DNA from 4 places in the Cytobacillus sp. FSL W8-0315 genome. Region 1 is predicted to be linked to each of the others. Evidence: riboswitches for the same ligand, from Rfam matches in the RefSeq annotation. Region 1 holds a riboswitch; each other region holds the start of a gene.
The links. Region 1 has a riboswitch for S-adenosylmethionine ahead of MKY20_RS07070 (methionine ABC transporter ATP-binding protein). Riboswitches for the same ligand answer to the same signal wherever they lie in the genome.
Positions count from the first base shown of each region.

Region 2: it holds a riboswitch for S-adenosylmethionine, as region 1 does, so the genes downstream of both, MKY20_RS06470 (methionine ABC transporter ATP-binding protein) here and MKY20_RS07070 (methionine ABC transporter ATP-binding protein) in region 1, are expected to answer to the same signal.
Region 3: it holds a riboswitch for S-adenosylmethionine, as region 1 does, so the genes downstream of both, MKY20_RS28260 (LLM class flavin-dependent oxidoreductase) here and MKY20_RS07070 (methionine ABC transporter ATP-binding protein) in region 1, are expected to answer to the same signal.
Region 4: it holds a riboswitch for S-adenosylmethionine, as region 1 does, so the genes downstream of both, mtnW (2,3-diketo-5-methylthiopentyl-1-phosphate enolase) here and MKY20_RS07070 (methionine ABC transporter ATP-binding protein) in region 1, are expected to answer to the same signal.

Region 1 covers NZ_JBBOOC010000001.1:1,381,260-1,384,747, reverse strand. The annotation lists gene MKY20_RS07075 (methionine ABC transporter permease) at 1-350, opposite strand, end outside; gene MKY20_RS07070 (methionine ABC transporter ATP-binding protein) at 343-1,368, opposite strand; SAM riboswitch class I at 1,522-1,625, opposite strand; gene MKY20_RS07065 (O-acetylhomoserine aminocarboxypropyltransferase/cysteine synthase family protein) at 1,765-3,081, opposite strand; SAM riboswitch class I at 3,234-3,335, opposite strand; gene MKY20_RS07060 (SCP2 sterol-binding domain-containing protein) at 3,387-3,488, opposite strand, start outside.
Region 2 covers NZ_JBBOOC010000001.1:1,262,306-1,265,793, forward strand. The annotation lists gene MKY20_RS06460 (aminotransferase-like domain-containing protein) at 1-166, opposite strand, end outside; gene MKY20_RS06465 (DMT family transporter) at 298-1,212, shown strand; SAM riboswitch class I at 1,287-1,386, shown strand; SAM riboswitch class I at 1,488-1,588, shown strand; gene MKY20_RS06470 (methionine ABC transporter ATP-binding protein) at 1,698-2,729, shown strand; gene MKY20_RS06475 (methionine ABC transporter permease) at 2,719-3,369, shown strand; gene MKY20_RS06480 (MetQ/NlpA family ABC transporter substrate-binding protein) at 3,388-3,488, shown strand, end outside.
Region 3 covers NZ_JBBOOC010000004.1:147,979-151,466, forward strand. The annotation lists gene MKY20_RS28255 (ATP-grasp domain-containing protein) at 18-974, opposite strand; gene MKY20_RS28260 (LLM class flavin-dependent oxidoreductase) at 990-2,039, opposite strand; SAM riboswitch class I at 2,150-2,253, opposite strand; gene MKY20_RS28265 (ABC transporter permease) at 2,361-3,344, opposite strand; gene MKY20_RS28270 (ABC transporter ATP-binding protein) at 3,352-3,488, opposite strand, start outside.
Region 4 covers NZ_JBBOOC010000001.1:4,362,579-4,366,066, forward strand. The annotation lists gene mtnW (2,3-diketo-5-methylthiopentyl-1-phosphate enolase) at 1-1,158, opposite strand, end outside; SAM riboswitch class I at 1,245-1,348, opposite strand; gene MKY20_RS22395 (pyridoxal phosphate-dependent aminotransferase) at 1,441-2,613, opposite strand; gene MKY20_RS22400 (carbon-nitrogen family hydrolase) at 2,757-3,488, shown strand, end outside.

The DNA.
Region 1 (3,488 bases):
AAGCCTATTTCCACCATACGGGCATAAAAAGGGGCGGCACCAATAATTAATGCAGGCAGTGCTGCATCTTCCCCGATCATTGTTCCTAGAAGAAACTTGGTAAATGGAATCAATAACACGATCAGAATAATAAACGGAATTGAGCGGAATATATTGACGAAAGCAGAAATAACTTTATTAATTGCTGCGTTTTCCCAGATGTTACCCTTGGAAGTCAGGAAGAGCAGCAATCCCAGAATTGCACCTAAAATAAAAGTTGCGAGAACAGAAATAGCTGTCATATATAGGGTTTCCATTGTAGCTTCCCACATGGAATCCCATTTCACATTTGGAAACCATTCGTTAAGCATTGGAAATCACCTCCACGCCAACCTGCTGAGAATGAATAAATTCAATGGCTTTTGCAACTTCCTCTGCTTCTCCATCAACATGGATGAATAAAGTACCGTAAGAACCATTCTGTGTCTGGGAAATCTTTCCTTGAAGGATATTTACGGTTACCTGGAAATTACGGATCAGGTTTGTAATCAACGGCTGTTCAGCTGATTCGCCGACAAACCCTAATTGCACTACTTTTCCTTTTGGATACAAATCGACCAGATGATCAATCGTTTCCTTAGTTTCTTCAGGCTCTGTCACCTGCTGTACAAACCGCTTTGTAATCACAGCTTTGGGATTCCTAAATACATCCAATACAGGCCCGATTTCAACAATTCGGCCGCCTTCCATGACTGCAACCCGATGGCAGATTTTACGGATAACGTGCATTTCATGAGTAATTAGGACAATCGTTAAGCCCAGACGCTCATTGATGTCAACAAGCAGCTCCAAAATGGAATCTGTAGTCTGCGGATCAAGTGCAGATGTCGCCTCATCACAAAGCAGTACTTTTGGATTGTTGGCAAGGGCTCTAGCAATTCCAACCCTTTGTTTTTGACCGCCGCTGAGCTGGGAAGGATAGGCATCTTCTCTTCCTTCGAGGCCAACGAGTTTAATGAGCTCGTCTACCCTTTTCAGCCTTTCCTGCCGGGAAACACCAGCAATTTCAAGCGGAAAAGCGATATTCTCTCTTACCGTTCTCGACCATAATAGGTTGAAATGCTGGAAGATCATGCTTATTTCCTGACGCGCTTTTCTTAGCTTGCTTCCCTTTATCTTTGAAACCTCATTTCCTGCAACTGTCACACTGCCATGGGTAGGAAGCTCCAGCCCATTCAGCATGCGGATCAAGGTACTTTTACCTGCACCGCTATATCCGATAACTCCGAAGATTTCTCCTTCCTTTACTTCCAGGTTTACATTGTCAACAGCTTTTACCTGGCCTTTTTTTGAAGAGAAAATCTTCTGTACATCTTTTATAGAAATCAACGTGAATTGTCACCTCTTTAATCGAAAGATACAGATTATAATTATTAGACTGCTTATATTCCCCTATTTTTTACTCCTTATAGGCTTTCATGCGCTAAAAGCAAAAATGCCTTTCTGCACATGAGCAGAAAGGCATTAAAAATTAAGTCCTTTCTCTCATCTGTCAAAGCTATGCTTTGAGTGAATTGGCACCATTTCAAATAATTGACGGTTGCCGGGCTTCATAGGGCACTTCCCTCCACCTCTCTTGATAAGAGCGTAACGATTTATATTCAATTAATATTTTAATAAATTAAGCAGTTTATTAATTACGTTTGCTATCGTATCATAGCCATCAAAAAGGTGTCAACGAAGAAATTTTAAACTTTCGGAAAAAAATGAATGGTAAATTTTCCTTTATGCTTTTGCAGAAAGTGATGTAATGCCTGCAGCTGCTTCGATCGCCTGTTCCAGATCTTCAATCAAATCTTCCGCATTCTCGATTCCGATAGAAATTCGAATTAGATCCTCCGGCACTCCCGCAGCTTTTAAACCTTCTTCATCAAGCTGCTGGTGAGTTGTACTTGCAGGGTGGATAATCAGGCTCTTTGCATCCCCGACATTTGCCACATGTGCCCAAAGCTTCAGGCTGTTTATTAGCTTGGCACCTGCTTCTCTTCCGCCAGCAATTCCAAACACAGCCACAGCTCCTGCTCCTTTCGGCATGTATTTATCCGCCAATTTTTTATCCGGATGGCTTTCATTTCCAGGATACAGGACCCAATTAACAGCTGGATGCGCCTCTAGATACTCCACTACTTTTTTCGTGTTGGCAACATGCTCTTTCATCCGTACATGCAAAGTTTCAAGCCCCAATGTGAATTGAAATGCACTTTGCGCACTCATAGCAGGCCCTAAGTCTCTCAAAAGCTGTACGCGTGCTTTGATAATATAAGCCGCCTCGCCAATTGCTTCGCTATAGACAATATCATGGTAGCTGGGATCTGGCTCTGTAAAGCCCGGGAACTTATGGGAATTCCAGTCAAATTTTCCTCCGTCTACAATAATTCCTCCCATTGTTGTTCCATTGCCGAGCAGCCATTTAGTCGCAGAGTGTATAACAATGTCAGCCCCATGTTCGATCGGCCTGCATAGATAAGGTGTAGCAAAAGTGTTATCGACAATCAGCGGCACACCATTCTCGTGTGCAATTGCTGCTACCTTTTCAATATCCAGGATTTTTAAGCTTGGGTTCCCTATCGTTTCGGCAAAGATGGCCTTTGTTTTATCTGTAATCGCGTTACGGAAATTTTCCGGCTCTTTTGGATCAACCAGTTTCACTTTAATTCCATACTTGGGAAGTGTGACTGCAAACAAATTATAAGTACCGCCATATAAATTGGACGCAGCAATAATTTCATCCCCTGCTTCAGCTATGTTTAAAATGGCAAGCGTAATGGCAGATTGTCCGCTTGCAAGAGCCAGGGCACCAACTCCTCCTTCAAGCAAGGCCACTCTTTCCTCAAATACACTTACAGTCGGATTATGTATCCTGCTATAAATATATCCTGGCTCTTTAAGAGCAAAGAGATCTGCAGCGTGATCTGTATTCTTGAACTGGTAAGCATTGTTCTGGTAAATCGGTACCGCCCTTGCGCCAGTTACAGGGTCTGGCTTCAGTCCCCCATGCACTCCAATTGTTTCAAAACGGTATTTTTTTTGTTTATCAGTCATTGCTTTCTCTCCTCTATAAAAATTTTAGTATTTCTTATCGAAAAACTAAGAAAAATGCAAGGTGCCTGGAGCTAGACAGTTATCAAATTTCAAAGAAAAAAGTCTGATATTATGAAAAAACCCTCTTCATAAGAAGAGGGTTTTATCGTCTCTTCTTATCTTCCAGAGCATCCCGCTCTGCTGGATTTAGCACCGTGTACTTTACCGGTTGCCGGGCTTCGCTGGGCCAGTCCCTCCGCCTCTCTTGATAAGAATATTCAGTTAATTGATATTAAAACGATATTATCATACTATTTAAAAAATGGTCAAGTATTGTGATATGAAATTTTCCCTAAACAGAAAAAGGATTCGAGGAGCAATTTTTTTCTGAAGGTGGTTTCCATCTTTATTTTATTTTGGAAAATAGC
Region 2 (3,488 bases), 120 kb from region 1:
AAAGTTCTTCCAGAGCAGTGATAATTGTGCTTCGGTTTACTCCAAACTCCTCAGCCAGTTTCCGCTGGCTTGGAATTTTACTTCCGATTGGCCATTCCCCTTTGGAAATCTTTCCTTTAATAGTCTCAATAACTCGCTGATATTTTGGCAATTGTGCTGTATCCATCCATATAACCGCCTTTATGAAAATTGGCTGGCAAAATTCTTTCCTAATTGGTTGAGGACATTGTATCAGTTATTGATTATCCTGAAAAGCAGCACAGATAATGGCTGGAAATGTTGATAAGGGGGATGAAGTTGGCAAATAAGAAATTTATGATTATCGGGGCGCATAGTTCTATCATCATTCTTTGGGCATCCGCATTCCCGGGAATTCGGGCTGGGCTTGAATCGTACTCCCCTGAGCACCTTGCCCTTTTTAGACTTTTAGTTGGTTCGGCTGCACTTGGTGTCTTAGCACTGCTGACAAGGATGCGTCTTCCGGATATAAAAGATCTTCCTGCTATTTTTATGCTTGGATTCCTTGGTTTTACGGTTTATCATACAGCTCTCAACATTGGGGAAAAAACAGTAAGCGCCGGACCGGCAAGCTTGATTGTATCAATGACTCCGATCTTTTCGGCTGCTTTGGCTGCTTTATTTTTAAGGGAAAGGTTTGGAAGGGTCAGGTGGACTGGTTCAGCAGTCAGTATTGCTGGTGCCGCACTTATTTCGCTTGGTGCAGGAGGAGGGTTTGAAATCCAAACCGGTATTTTATTTGTCCTGCTTGCTTCCATTTCAGAAAGCATCTATTTCGTGTTTCAGACTAAATACTTTAATAAATACGGATTTTTGTCATTTACATCCTATACGGTATGGGCAGGGACTGGTTTTATGCTGATTTATCTTCCTGGGCTTGGTAATGAGATCTTTCATGCATCGGCCGAATCCACTTTAAGTGTCATCTATTTGGGGATTTTTCCAACGGTAATTCCATATATTGCCCTAGCTTTTCTTGCGTCCATAGGAGGGACTTCTGAAGCGACAAGCTCTCTTTATCTGACACCAGCAATAGCATTTGTCATTGCTTGGGTTTGGCTGGGAGAGGTGCCGACTATGTTATCCATTGCGGGTGGTATAATCGCTCTGGCAGGTGTGATGATTATTCACCGTAAAGACAGCTCTGTTAAAGTAACGGAAATTTTTGAAAATGGCCCAAGTGAAAATATTTGAAAAATAATGATTGACATCCTTTTCTTTATGGTGGTAAAGTAATAAGCATATTAAACAACCGAATAATAAAAATCTTCTTATCCAGAGAGGTTGAGGGACTGGCCCTATGACACCTCGGCAGCGGACAAAAGTGTACCGTGCCAAATCCAGCAAGCGTAGCTTGAAAGATAAGAAGAGGACCATTGATAAATGCCGCCCTCTTCTTTCTTTAGAAGAGGGTTTTTGTTTTTATCCGAAAAAATGCATCAAGATTCTATTCATAAACATATGAATAATTCTTATCGAGAGAAGCAGAGGGACCTGGCCCAATGAAGCTTCGGCAGCAGGCAGACTGCACTGTGCCAAATCCAGCAGGCGATAGCCTGAAAGATAAGGAGGGGACTTCAAAAAACCTCTTCTGTTAGAAGGGGTAAATTTCAGGATATAATTCTTAGTTTTCCCATGGGATTAATTATATATAACATTTAGAAAAGGAGAGATGCTGAATGATAGAGTTTCAGAATTTAAAGAAAATCTATGAAAGCGGAGGACAGCAGGTAGCTGCTTTAAATGGAATAGACTTAAAGATTAACAAAGGTGAGATTTTCGGTGTGATCGGCTTCAGCGGTGCGGGAAAGAGCTCTTTGATCCGCTGTGTCAATTGGCTGGAGAAGCCGACTTCAGGAAAGGTCATTGTCAGTGGACATGATCTGACGGCTTTATCTGTAAGAGAAATTCGCGAAGTGAAAAGAAACATCGGGATGGTCTTTCAGCATTTTAATCTTTTAAATTCGAAAACAGTGTTTGCCAATGTGGCGATGCCGCTCACACTGGCTAAGATCCCTAAAGATGACATCAAAAAGCGTGTCCATGAACTATTAGAATTCGTGGGGCTTGCAGACAAGGCAAACAGCTATCCCGATCAGCTGTCAGGCGGGCAAAAGCAGCGGATCGGAATTGCCAGGGCGCTGGCGACCCAGCCTTCCATTCTATTATGTGATGAAGCAACTTCAGCGCTGGATCCGCAGACAACCAGCTCTATCCTGCAGCTGCTGAAAAAAATAAATAAAGAATACAACATTACTATACTGATCATTACCCATGAAATGTCTGTAATCAGAGAGATCTGTGATCGTGTCGCTGTAATAGAGGCAGGAAAAATTATCGAAGAAGGAACCGTCTTCAATGTCTTTTCATCACCAAAGACACAAACAGCGAAAAACTTTGTCAGCACTGTCATGAATGATCAAATACCTGACTCCATTAAAGAAGTGATTGAAAAACAGCAAGGGCTTCAAAAGGTATTTAGAATCAACTTTGTTGGAAATTCTGCCGGGCAGCCGCTCCTCTCGCAGGTTGCCAAAAAGTTTAATATCGACTTCAACGTCCTGTTTGGAAATATTACTGAACTTCAGGGAACACCGTTTGGCAACCTGATTGTCGAATTCCAGGGTCCGGACAGTGAAATCAGACGTGCTATACAGTACATCAGCCAGGAAAAAGTTTCAATAAAGGAAGTGACAACACGTGCTAGTTAATCAGGAAAAAATCATCGAAGCCTTAATCGAAACGGTTCAAATGGTGGCATTCTCATTGCTGTTTTCAGCTATTATCGGACTGCCGCTTGGTATATTGCTTGTCGTAACAAGGAAAGGGCATCTGCTGGAAAACCTCGTTGTTTTTAATATCATAAACAGCATTATTAATATTTTCAGATCAGTTCCCTTCATCATTTTAATGGTGGCCATTATCCCCATTACCAGGCTGATTGTCGGAACATCGATAGGTACGGCTGCAGCCGTAGTGCCGCTAGTCTTTTATGCCGGGCCATATATTGCAAGATTAATAGAAAACTCATTGCTTGAGGTAGATCCGGGAGTCATAGAAGCTGCAGAAGCAATGGGAGCAACACCAGGCCAGATAATATTAAAATTCCTGATTCCGGAAGCACTTAGTTCGCTGGTATTAGGCTTTACAATTGCAACAATCGGATTGGTCGGAGCATCAGCCATGGCCGGGGCAGTCGGAGGCGGCGGGCTTGGTGACCTCGCCATTACCTACGGCTACCAGAGATTCGATACAACAGTCATGCTGATTACCGTTGCGATCTTAGTTGTCATGGTTCAGGGCCTGCAGTCATTCGGAAATATCTTATCCAAAAAAATCAGAAGAAGATAAATAAGGAGGAAATACATCATGAAAAAACTATTCTTAACATTCATTATTTTAGCATTGGGTGTGTTCACTGCAGCATGCTCAAGCACAACTGGAGGAGAAGAAACAAAGAAGATTAAATT
Region 3 (3,488 bases), on a different contig from region 1:
TAGCAGGTCCTCACAAATTAAGCCGTTGCAGTTGCAGCGTATTTTTCTTCCAATGTCTTCTTTAATAATGAAGCTAACTCAAGCATTCCATATTTTCCGGCTTTCGCTTCTGCTTCAGAGTTATAGTTTGTGTTTGTATTAATATCATAAGTAAAAATGTCACCTTCAGCATTTCTGATAAATTCAATGCCAGCGACTTGAATATGATTCCTGGCCAGAACGTCTTTATATTTTTCTAAAATTTCGTCCTCAAAACATTCAATAATCTTGAACTTTGGCCTCTCTTCTGCTTCTTCTCCAACAGGGCAGAATAAGTCGCCAATCTGGCATGCGTCCGCAGGGCATAGTTCAAATCCTTCCGATGTATCAACCCTGACGGCATAAACAAAGTTGCCTCCGACAAATTCACAGCGGGTGATATAGCTTTCAGGAGATTGAATATATTCCTGAATAAGGGTAATGCCATCAACAGGCTCTTCGAAGGAAGGTCCCTCCACATAAGCTTTTAGAGCTTCAATACTATGGAATAATTGAACACCCAGGCCTTTGCCGGCACGGTTATGCTTCGTGATAAACGGCTGTCCGGCAAATGCTTCGGCCGCCTTAATAATATGTTGTTTTCCAACCGCTGCAATCGTTTTGGGAGTCCTGACACCAGATTTGTTTAATTCCAAGTACTGCAAAACCTTACTAACTTCAAGCTCCAGAGCGCTCGTTCCATTCAACACTGTACGGCCATGTGCTTCAAGCCAGGCCAATACTTGTCCCGAAAATTCAGCTGCAAAGCGATGATCACGGGTATGAGAAGAAGCACTCATCCGGCTATAGAAGATTCCTTCTGGAGGTTCTGCCGATAAATCTACCGTTCCTTCGTCTAAATGCCATTCTTCATAAGGAACACCCAGTTCCTCCAGCCTTTTTGTCAAATGGACTGTCCACTCACTATTTTCATGAATTACATATACCTTGCTCATTATTATGGCCCCTTTCTAGCTCTTTATTAAACTGCGTTTTTGTTCCACTAATGGCATAACCGTCTTTGCAAAGCGTTCCATTTCCTCCAGCTGAGGTGAAAATTGCAATAATAATAAGTCTAGGCCAGCTTCTTCATATTGTAAAATCCGATCAGCAATTTGCTCTGGTGTTCCTACTAAGTTTGGCCGCAGACCTCTGTTAGAGACAGAGTAATCCTGTAGCTGAATCTGCTGCTCTAATTGTGACTTTGTAGTGAAATCCTTAAAACCGGCGTAACCGCTGGAATCCTTCACAGCCGTGATTTTTTCAAGCTCAGCAAGAGCTTCTTCTTCTGTATCACGGCAAATAACATAAGCAGCCATTCCGAAAGAACTGAATGGCGCATTGCCCGTTTGTTCACGCCGTGCCTTCATTTCTCCTATTTTCAGATCAATCTCCTCAGCCGTTCCGCCGTGCATAACATAAGCATCACATTTTTCTGCAATGGTCTGCTTGCCTTTTTCGCTTTCACCGCCTGCATAAAGAATCGGGTTAGGTCTTTGAACTGGCTTTGGAGCAAGCTTCGTGTCCCTTAAGTCGTAAAATTGACCGGAATAATGGAAGGTTTCTTCCGTCCATAACCCTTTTAGAACATCAATGAACTCCTCAGTGCGGGCATAACGCTCATCATGTTCTGTAAAAATACCGCCATATTGACGCGCTTCTTCGGCCCACCAGGCAGAAACCACATTTAGAGTAAAACGGCCGTTGCTGATTTGATCAATATTGGCTGCCATTTTTGCTGCTACAGCAGGATTATGAAAACCAGGGCGGATCGCGGTCATAATTTCAATTTTTTCCGTCACGGCTGCAAGTGCGGCTGCCGTGGACCAGGCTTCAAGAGAATCATGGTCCGGTCCTTTAATATCATTTAAATATAATTCAGCTATTAACGTAGTCGAGTATCCCCATTTTTCAGCCGACTGAATGACGTTTTTAGCATATTCAAAGGTTGGCGGCATATTTTCGTCTTCTACATTTCGCAGCCAGCCTCCAAAAATCGGCAACCAGAAACCATATTTCATTTTTCTTCTCTCCTCTTGCATTTTTAAATATCTACTTTTCGCATAACTTAAGTTGGATTTATAAACAATTAAAAAACTCTCCTCCTAAGAAGAGAGTTTTATCAACCCTCTTCTCATCTTTCAAGCGATGCGCTTGCTGGAATTGGCACAGTATTCATCAGAACCTGCTGCCGAGGCTTCAAAGGGCCAGTCCCTCCACCTCTCTGGATAAGAAGAAAATATTCAATTTTTTAATTATTTAAAGCGATAATAATTTAAATTCACTCAATTGTCAATTAATTATTTCTGAACTCTAAATATTGATTTCCCTTAATAAACGTACTAATACATATCCTTCTGAGTAAAATTCCAAAACGCAACAGCAAGACAGGCGGCAGCCCAAATCCCAAGCATGGTTAATGAAAATGGCAGTGACATCCCTTCAATCGGCGGAGCTTGACCTTCTAAGTAGTTAATCAGATCAAAGTTCAAGTTCACTAAATACTTGGAGCTCGTCCAGCTCGAACCGATAGAAGATAACAGGGTGCCTGCGATTAACACGGCCATCATCGCCCCAATTCCAGTCGCTGTATTTTTCACCAGAACCGATATCATGAGGCTTATGGTTCCAACAACCGCTGTTACCACCCAGGCAAGCCCAACTGACATCAGCAGGTATTCCCACATCGACAGGGTATGGATGTATTCCGTTGAAAACTCACCAGATGCAGAAGCTTGAAATCCGGTCAAAATAGGTGCAGTCCAGCCATCATAACCGAGTACGATTCCTGAAACCCCATAACAGACAATCACGGTTGCCGCCATCAGCATGGAGGTATAAAGCAAAACCGTCAGCCATTTAGCCATTAGGATTCTCCATCGTTTAACCGGCCGGGACAGCAATGTTTTGATGGTGCCATCATTATATTCCCCGCTCACAATATCAGCCATTATAATAATAATGAATAAAGGCAGGACAAGCGTGATTCCCTGTGAGAAAAAGATGCGGATAAACGTAGGGGCTCCAGGATAGTTTGGATTAATATCGTTGTCCAGATAATACTGCTTTTGCTTCAGATCAAATTCAAGGAACTGTCTGAACTCGTCCTGGATTCCGCTCGATGCCAGCCGATTTTGCCGATCGACAATCTCCTGCTGAAGCTCCACTCTCCAGTCCAGAGTGCCCTGTTTTTCGATTTTCTCCTGTATCTCCCGGTATTGTGCGTATGTAAACATAGAGACTAGAATGACTAAAATGACGGTGACAACCGCCATGCGTTTTTTGGAAGCAATCTTCATCACTTCATTATGAATCAGGCCAATCATATTTGGATTAGACAATATGATCGCCTCCTGTCAAACTAATAAATAGATCCTCCAATGTCTGCACTTTCCTTTCGATCGTCCATACATCAATACCCGCCTTCATTAAAGCTTCATTCAGGAGCGAGGTTTTGCTGTCATCCATAA
Region 4 (3,488 bases), 3.0 Mb from region 1:
AGCATCTGTTAAAGAAGCCCCATTTAAAATTAAATCTATTGCCTGGCGGAATGCCAAACCGCCTCCTCTTGCCCCATCCGGATGCCCATGTACGCCACCTCCGGCATTAATTACACTGTCTATTCCGAAGTCTTCGAAAAGCAAAGGTACAAGACCCGGATGGATGCCGGCTGATGGAACCGGAAAGGTTCTTTTGCAGAAATCATTCCTAGTCAGGGTATCCCCAATTGATAAGGCCAGAGTTTTTTCAAGGGCAACCGATCCATAAGGTGAAGGGAATAGAGAAAAGTCTGCGCCTGCATACCTGAGGAGTTTGCCTAAAAGCAAAGGATAGGAAATCCCATAAACACTTGAAGCAGAAAGAGCTCCACTAACTGCAGGATGTGCCATGATAGGCAGCCCTATCTCATCATCTTCTCTTAATGACTGCAAAACATCGAGCCCATACGAGAATACGTTGAAGAGAAGAAGATCTGCACCAAGTCTGGATGCTTTCCTTGCCTTATCTTTTAAATCAAAAGACCTGCCTGTTAAATTCACAGCATATAGGGTACGGTGGCCTGTTTCCTCATAAACCTGCCTTAGCACTTCTTTGCCTTCGGTTATCCGGGCTTCAAAAGGTGTAAGGCGGTTTTCAAATAGAATTTCATCATCTTTTACAAGGTCGATGCCGCCAAGGGCCTGTTCCCTCAGCTGCGAAGTTAAAAAATCCATGTCTTTGCCCAGCACCCCTTTGAAGATGCTCATCAGAAGGGGTCTATCATATACATTCAGTTTTTCCCTCAGTCCGTCAATCCCGAATCGTGGCCCAGGAAAAAAGCTTTTAAGTTCATTGGAAAACTGTAAATCTAACAATTTAATCTTTCCATCCAATGATAGTTTTCCAAAGACTGTTGTTAATATTGCCGGTAAATCAGGACTGAAATTAACAGTTGGATAGGCAATCTTAATGACTGCGGCTGTTTCCTTTTTTTCTTCATCTTTAGTATAGTCTTCAACAGAAACGACCCTGCCTTTATGCTTTTCCAGCTGCTGTTTTTCTAGTTCCGGCAAATGGGTCCATGACCCGACCGTTAAGCCTAAAGCGATCTCCTCGGCCTTTTTCTCCGGGTTATGTTTTTCATCATGAACCAGATACGTTGCAATAATTTCACTCATGTATATTCTTCCTTTCAAAAATCAAAGAATGAAAACAATAAAAAACCTCTTCAAATAAGAAGAGGTTAGGATAGCAATCTAACATCTTCTTATCTTTCAGCTATAAGCTGCAAGATTTAGCACCGTGCTCATGTATAAGTCGGTTGCCGGGCTTCATAGGGCTAGTCCCTCCGCCTGCTCTTGATAAGAAAACGAAACGAGTATTCAGTTAATTTAGAATTAAAATTTAATTAGAATTATGACAGTGCTTAATATTTTTGTCAATTGAATTATGAGAAAAATTTAAAATAAATTTAATTTTTTTATTCTGCCCACTGCTTCTTTAAGTCTCTCCTCAGATGTCAGTAAACCCGCTCTCACATACCCTTCTCCAAAATCACCAAATCCGATGCCTGGTGCAACCGCAATATGCGCTTTATCCAAGAGATAGTCAGCAAACTCTTCCGATGTAAATTGTTCAGGGACCTTGAGCCATGCAAAAAAAGAGCCTTTAGGAGCTTGAACATTCCAGCCGATTTCCCTGAGGCCAGAGATGAATGTATTACGTCTGGATTCGTATATGGAATTCAATTCTTTAACACAATCCTGTGGTCCTGACAGAGCAACTGCTGCAGCTTCCTGAACAGCACCAAACAAGCTGACGTATAGATGATCCTGCATAAGGTTCAGTGCTGCGATGACACTTGCATTTCCAGCTGCAAATCCAACTCTCCAGCCTGCCATATTAAATGTTTTTGAAAGTGTATAAATTTCAATTCCGACCTCTTTTGCCCCTTCTGCCTGAAGAAAGCTTTCAGGCTTTATGCCGTCAAAACCAATTCCTCCATATGCAAAATCATGGACGATGCAAATACCATGGCTTCTGCTCAAATCAACTGTTTCTTGAAAAAAGTCCTTGTTTGCCACTGCTCCAGTGGGATTATTTGGATAATTAAGGAACATCAGTTTGGCTGCATTAAGCTGGTCTGCTGACAATTCACTGTATACTGGCAGGAAGTTATTTTCTTCTCTTAGAGACATTGTCACCATTTTTGCTTTGGCAAGTGCAACACCTGACCAATAATCAGGATATCCCGGGTCCGGAACCAATACGCTGTCCCCAGGGTTTAAAAGGCATTGAGGGATTTCAACCAATCCTGCTTTACCACCAAAAAGGATGGCTATTTCGGTTTCAGGATCCAATTCAACATTAAATTCCCTTTTATAAAAGTCAGCAGCTGCCTTTTTTAAATACGGGAAGCCCTGGAAAGGGGAATATTTATGGTTTTGCGGATTATCGGCTGCACTTTGAAGACTCTTGACAATATGCTCTGGTGTAGGCATGTCAGGATTGCCCTGTCCAAGATTGATGACATCATGCCCTTGTTGGAGTTTTCTCCCCACTTTGGCTGTCAAAGATGCAAAAAACTGTTTAGGCAGACTTTTCAAAAGATCTGATTGCGGATAATTTACCAAATTGTTCACCTGCTTAAAAAAAAGATTGAAAATATAGTCACAAATGATATAACGTAAATGGTAAGATGTAAAGTAAAATTTTGAAAATTTCCATCTATCGGACTAATTTTACCATAAGGATATGATGATTGCGGGGGAGTTTTATGAAATTAAAGATTGCCTGTTTGCAAATGGATATTGCATTTGGAAAACCTGAGGATAATTTTAAAGCAGCCGAAATCATGATTAAAAAGGCGCTTAGGGATAAACCGGATGTTATTGTGCTGCCGGAACTTTGGACGACTGGTTATGACTTGACCAGATTGGGTGAAATTGCAGACCAGGATGCAGAATCATCGCTAGTCTTTTTGAAAGAGGCCGCACAGAGCAATCGGGTTCATATGATTGGCGGATCTGTTGCAAAGAAAACACCCGATGGCATTTACAACACTCTGCTGATTGTAGATAACCAAGGTGACCTTATACATGAATACAGCAAGCTGCACTTGTTCAAGCTGATGAATGAACATCTCTATCTGAACGGAGGGACAGCCAAGGGAGTTTTTTCACTGGAAAATAGGAAGTTTGCAGGGATGATTTGTTATGATATCCGTTTTCCTGAGTGGGTGCGGACCCATACAGCGGAAGGTGCTGAAGCTTTATTTGTAGTAGCTGAATGGCCATTGGCCCGGCTGGCACATTGGCGGGCACTTTTGATTGCGCGTGCCATTGAAAACCAGTGCTACGTAATTGCATGCAACCGCTCCGGGTCTGATCCTGACAATGTCTTTGCTGGCCATTCGATGATTATAGATCCTTGGGGAGAAGTGCTTGCAGAAGGTTCTGAAACGGAAGAAATCCTATATGCTGAGATAGACCTGGAAAAAGTGAAAGAA